Regions from separate parts of the Exiguobacterium sp. RIT452 genome, predicted to be linked through region 2. Evidence: riboswitches for the same ligand, from Rfam matches in the RefSeq annotation. Region 2 holds a riboswitch; the other holds the start of a gene.

Region 1 (3,120 bases), on a different contig from region 2:
AGTGCTGTCGCCCGAATCGTTTCATGGACCGCATCCGCCGTAAATCCGGTTGCTGTCATCGCCGTGACGGTCAAACAGATGCCGTCGACCGCGATACTGTCACCGATTTTTGTTCCTTCGAGCACGTGCCGGGCTTCGATTTCCAGCGCCAGACCGTTCGGCCGCGGGACTTTTCGTTTGATCGTTCCGACTTCTTCAATCAATCCTGTGAACATGTCCATTCTCCTTTCCGCTCATACCGCAGATGGATATCCTGACCGATCGGCTCGGCGTCTGTCAGTGCAAATCGGTCTTCGACCTCTACGGTACCCGTCAAACCACTGGTTCCCTTCAAGACGGAAGGCGCCTGATAGACATCGATTCGATCCACAAGGTCGGCTGCCAAAAATGCCGACTGGATGGTCGGCCCGCCTTCAATCAAGAGGCTCCGGATGCCTTGTTCGTATAAGGTCTCGAGAATCTGGTCCGGTGTCGAGTACGTGCCGACAAGGACGGTAACATTCGGCTTGGAACTGATTCGCGGCTGTTCCGTCAGCCAGTACGTCGGATTCAAGCCGTCATGCAAAACCTGAAACGTCTCCGACAACCGCCCCCGTCGATCAACGAGGACCCGAATCGGTTCGATTCCCTCTTCACTGCGTAACGTCAGGGCCGGATCATCAATTAAAACCGTCTCACTTCCGACCAAGATGGCGTCATGTGTTGCCCGCAACCGGCGTCCCGCCGTTCGCGCGGCTTCTGACGTAATCCAGCGTTTTTCACCTGTCGTGATGATTCCGTTTAGCGTCTGAGCAATCTTCACCGTGACAGCCGGCCGTTTTCGCTCGATACTTTGCCAAAACGGTGTATAAAAACGAACCGCTTCGTCTTGCAGCAATCCGACTTCGACCGTCAGTCCGGCGTCGCGCAGACGTGCAATGCCCTGCCCCGCGACGATCGAATGACGATCTTCCGTCGCGACGAACACGCGCTTGATTCCGGCGGCAATGATTGCTTCCGTGCAAGGAGGTGTTTTGCCGTGATGGTTACACGGTTCCAGCGTGACATACAGATCGGCGCCGCGTGCCGCCTCTCCCGCCATCCGTAACGCTTCGACTTCGGCATGGGGACCGCCGGCAAACCGGTGCGCTCCAAAACCGATGATCCGTCCGTGCTTCGTGATCACACAGCCGACACTTGGATTTGGACTTGTTTGTCCGTCTAACATCTCTGCCAATTGCATCGCATGATGCATTCTATTTTTCATGATTTCGCTCCTTTCAAAAGAAAAAGACGCCGCTGCATTTGCAGGGCGTCATGATTGAAGGGTCACGAAAGAAACGTCTTGTTTTTCTGTTTAAAAGCATACAGAAATAGACCTTTCTCTGAATGTATTTTTTCAGAAAATGGTTTCAAGCACATTTTTTCGTTCTTCTCCCATCCGGACTTTACCGTCGGCCTTGGAATCACACCAAGTCAGCCATAGTGCGTACACTATGGGTCGCGGGCTCGTCGATTCAAAAATCGCATCACCGCCGGTTGGGATTTTCACCCTACCCCGAAGAACTGGTTATTCAGTTGTACAGCTCAAGACTAGCACAGGTTATTTTAAAATACAAAAAAGAATTTGTTTTTACTTCCATTTCCGACAAAAAGTATGCGCTATCTGACGGACTTTAAAAGACATCATCCGTCGGACAGAAACATACTTTTCGTTTTATCTATTAAGCCAAGTAGCCGTTTTTTCGGTCATGGAACTCCTGTTTGACCGTCCCGAGCAACTGTCCGTCCGTCAACAGGCGTAACGCCGTCCGAGCCAGGATTTTTGCGCCGGCGATTAGGGCTTCATCGCCTTGTTCCGAACGCGCTGCTTCCCGGAAACTTTCCGTGTGGGCGACCAAATCATCCGCTCCGATCTTGATGTACGGATGGATCGTCGGCAGGACCTGGCTGATGTTACCGGCGTCAGTCGAACCAAGACCCGGGCGTTCATCCGTCTTGACGTCTTCCCCGAGCGCAGTCGCCTCTTCTCGGAAAATCTCGTCAAACGTCCGGTTGAACAGGAGATTGTCGACCTCATTTTGGAATGCGATGACCTCAAGCGTCGCCCCGGTCGCAAGCGCCGCCCCTTCGGCAACGGCTTTGACCTTCTTCGTCACGTCATTCAACCGTTCGCGCGTCGTCGCCCGGATGAAGAAGCGGGCTTTGGCGTATTCCGGAATGATATTCGGCGCGTCGCCGCCATCCGTGATGATGCCGTGAATCCGGACATCGCTCGGTAATTGCTGGCGCAAGGCATTGATGGCGTTAAAGAGTTGGATGACGGCGTCGAGTGCATTGATGCCCTCTTCCGGTGACGCTGCCGCGTGAGCCGGCTTGCCGGTAAAGGCAAAATCGAGTGGATCGACGGCAAGCGAGGAACCGGTAATCCGCGTTTGTCCGGACGGATGAATCATCAGTGCCGCATCGATCCCTGTCAGGAGGTCATGTTTGACGAAGCTGCCTTTCGCACTGCCGTTTGGTCCACCTTCCTCTGCCGGTGTTCCGAGCACGACGACACTGCCCCCGACCTCATCGATGATTTTACTGAGTGCGATCGCCGCTGCGACACTCGTCGTGCCGATGATATTGTGACCGCAGGCGTGACCAATCCCCGGCAACGCATCGTATTCGGCAAGGAAGGCAACCGTCGCCCCCGGTTTATCCGAAGTCTTCCGGGCCAAAAACGCCGTGTCGTGTCCCGCGACCCCGAGCTCAACTGTGAACCCTTCTGCCGTCAGGCGTTCCGCATGATGGCGCGAGGCAAAATATTCCTCGTTCCCAATCTCGGGTGTCGCATGAATCCGGTGACTCGTCTCGAGATACGACTCGCGTTTTTGTTCGATATCCTGCTCAATCGTTTGAATCAAGTTTTCCCGTTTTGTCTGAACCGTCATTTGGGTCACGCTCCTTTGGATTTTTAGTTATTCGCCGATGTCACTGAGTGGGACGAACGTCGGAATCGTGCTTCCTTTGTACTCTTTTTTGATGAATTCCGCGACATCATCCTGTTGGTACAGTGAAGCGATTTTCTTCAACGTCTTTTTGTCTTTGTCTTCCGTCCGTGTCGCGATGATGTTGATGTAGGGTTTCGCTGTTTCA
Region 2 (3,120 bases):
CCACCGCAAGCTTCGCCTGATAGGGATTAAAGCAGATATTGTCATAGATGATGTCCCAGTTCTGACTTCCAAGATCCTTCATCGTACTGCTTGACGTCCGGTCTCCCTTAAAAAATGTCAAGCCCTTCGCGACCGGCGGTGTATGCTCGCCGCGCGTGACAATCGTCACATCATCCCCCGATTCCGCAAGCCGTAATGCCAAACGTCGACCAAAGTAACGTGTTCCACCAAAAATCAGTACTTTCCGCATCGATAGTCCTCCCTCGTCATGGCGTTCTAACGTTCTTGTTAGTCCTTCTCCATCTACACCGTGAAGTCCTGTTCCTCTCGCTTTGAAAACAAAAAAACCGCAGACGGCATCGTCTGCGGTGAAACGGATTAGATTAACATCCGCCGGGTGTACCGGCATTTGTTGCGGTCCGGAACGACGTCCCGCATCCACATGTCGCAATGGCGTTCGGATTCGTGATCGTGAATCCACCGCCGAGCATCGATTGTTTATAATCTACTTCCAGTCCTTTGACGACCGGATAATCTTTTTGATCGACAATCACTTTCACCCCATGTTGCTCAAAGGTTAAGTCAGTCTCCTTTTGGCTGTCAAAGCCCATACCGTAGGAGAGACCACTGCATCCGCCGCCTTGAACGAGCATCCGCAGATTCTGTTCATCGTTCGGCGCCTGCAACATCATCTCTTTGACTTGGAGTGCGGCCGCTTCTGTTAAATGAATCATGTCATCACCTTCCCTTTTTTATCAGTATACGCAATTTCAGAGGGAATCGAAACCTAGTTGCTTGAAACTATCTTGAATTCGTTGTATAAAGGAGTTGTATCAAAAAAAATTAAATCGTTCCATCTTCAGGGCAGGGTGAAATTCCCGACCGGCGGTAAACAGACGATTCGTCTGAAGCCCGCGAGCGAATAGGGCGCTATTTGCTGATTCTGTGTGACTCAGGAGCCGACAGTATAGTCTGGATGGGAGAAGATGGCGGCATGTTTCTATTTCTTGAACCGATTTTTGCAAAAATCGTTCAGGTTTAGTTTATTGCGGACTTCTCCCCTATCGAACACTTTTCGATGGGGGTTTATTTTGGACGCAGCCATGCCAATACTTCATCGAGAGGAACGAGCAAAAGGAGATTATACTCGTATGAAACGCACACAAAAGATGGTCACGTTATCCATGTTAGGTTCAATTTCGTTTGTTCTCATGTTACTCAACTTTCCACTGCCGTTTTTACCGAACTATCTGAAGATCGACTTCAGTGACGTTCCCGCTTTGATCGCTGCCATCATGTTCTCACCGATTGCAGGTGTCATCGTCGAAGCACTCAAAAACGTCTTGTACTACATCTTCCGCGGAAGCGGTGTTCCGGTCGGAGAGCTCGCAAACTTCGCTGCCGGTGTCGCCTTCATTCTTCCGGTCAGTTGGTTCTACCATAAAAAGAAATCTACAAAAGGTCTTGCAACCGGTCTTGTCGCAGGTACGATCACGATGGCACTTGGTCTCGCAATCCTCAACTATATCTTAATTCTTCCAGCGTATGCTTGGTTCTTCGGAATGGATTACATGTTGGATCCAGCCGTCAAATGGACGACGATCACGGCCGGTATCCTGCCGTTTAACATCATCAAGGCGATGTTCATCTCAGCACTCTTCATTCCGCTGTTCTTGAAACTCAAACCATGGATGATGCGTCGCCAACAATCCTTCTAAGTCCGAAGCCGCGCCCGCTGACAGACATAAATCCCCGGTCTCATCTGAGACACGGGGATTTTTTTAGAGCTCGTTTTCTTCGATTTTCTGATAAATCTTTTCAAGCAGTTCTTCCGGTGTCTCTCCGACAACGGTTTCGCCATCGACCAGACAAAAATGATCGAGTGAGCAGATCCCGCAATATCCGAGGCAACCATATTCGACGACATCGACATTCGGGTCCCGTTCGAGTTGTTGCATGACGACCTGGGTCCCCGTCGCTAAGTTACTGATACAAAATTCAATAATCGGATTCACTTTTTTTCCTCCTTCAAGCAGGAATTATCTTTCCTCATGTCGTATTATACAAGGTCAGACTGATTTAGGGGAACTAAGGGGGATTTTAAGTTATGAAGCAACTGGTTGTTTTAGGTGGCGGATACGGTGGGATGCGGATTTGTGAACGATTCAAGGATGAAGAGGTCGCTGTGACACTCGTCGATCGTTTACCGTATCATGCCTTAAAAACAGAATATTACGCACTGGCTGCCGGAACATTGTCGGATCGGGATGTCCGAATCGCATTTCCGGAAGGAGAACACCTCACATATAAATATGGTCACGTCGTCCAGATTTCACCCGAGACGAACTCCGTCCATCTGCAAGACGGTACGGAACTTTTTTATGATGATTTAGTCATCGCTTTAGGGTGTGAAGACAAATACCATAACATACCGGGCGCACAAGAGTTTACGTACAGCATCCAGACACTCGAGGAATCACGGAAAACACAACAAGCGATCTGCGGACTTTCTCCGGGGGCGATCGTTTCGATCGTCGGAGCCGGTCTCTCCGGTGTCGAACTGGCCAGTGAACTGCATGAAAGCCGGAAAGATTTAAAAATCCGGTTATTCGACCGCGGTCCGTCTGTCTTGTCCTTCCTCTCGGATAAAGTATCGACGTACGTTCAGGAATGGTTCGAAGAGCACGACGTCGAAGTCATCAACAATTCCAACGTCACGTTTGTCACGGCGGATGACGTCCAAAACGGGGATGACGCCTATCCGTCGAACTTGACGATTTGGACGGCCGGCACGCAACCGGTCAAAGTCGTGCGCGATCTTGGGTTTGAAGCAGACAGCGGTGGACGGATCAAGCTGACGGAACACCACCATGTGCCGGAACATGAAAATGTCTTCGTCATCGGGGACTGTGCCAGTTTGCCGTATGCTCCAAGCGGTCAGCTCGCAGAACACCAAGCCGATCAAGTCGTCGATGTCCTGCAGGCGAAATGGGCCGGCAAGAAGTTACCGAAACTGCCGGAAATCAAGTTACGCGGGATGCTCGGATCGCTCGGAAAATCAGACGGATTCGGAATCGTCATGGGGAAACAGGCGCTGACCGGAAAAGTCCCACGCCTGTT

Evidence for each region. Region 2 has a riboswitch for FMN ahead of D3D03_RS08685 (ECF transporter S component). Riboswitches for the same ligand answer to the same signal wherever they lie in the genome.
Region 1: linked by a shared signal. The riboswitch ahead of ribD (bifunctional diaminohydroxyphosphoribosylaminopyrimidine deaminase/5-amino-6-(5-phosphoribosylamino)uracil reductase RibD) and the one ahead of D3D03_RS08685 (ECF transporter S component) in region 2 are both predicted to bind FMN.

The regions. Positions count from the first base shown of each region.
Region 1 is NZ_QXJB01000008.1:67,218-70,337, forward strand. Features, by position in the region: gene ribE (riboflavin synthase) at 1-215, opposite strand, end outside; gene ribD (bifunctional diaminohydroxyphosphoribosylaminopyrimidine deaminase/5-amino-6-(5-phosphoribosylamino)uracil reductase RibD) at 200-1,246, opposite strand; FMN riboswitch at 1,405-1,549, opposite strand; gene D3D03_RS14610 (M20 family metallopeptidase) at 1,704-2,915, opposite strand; gene D3D03_RS14615 (MetQ/NlpA family ABC transporter substrate-binding protein) at 2,943-3,120, opposite strand, start outside.
Region 2 is NZ_QXJB01000002.1:641,371-644,490, forward strand. Features, by position in the region: gene D3D03_RS08675 (NAD-dependent epimerase/dehydratase family protein) at 1-250, opposite strand, end outside; gene D3D03_RS08680 (HesB/IscA family protein) at 384-734, opposite strand; FMN riboswitch at 852-992, shown strand; gene D3D03_RS08685 (ECF transporter S component) at 1,152-1,718, shown strand; gene D3D03_RS08690 (YuzB family protein) at 1,782-2,015, opposite strand; gene D3D03_RS08695 (NAD(P)/FAD-dependent oxidoreductase) at 2,108-3,120, shown strand, end outside.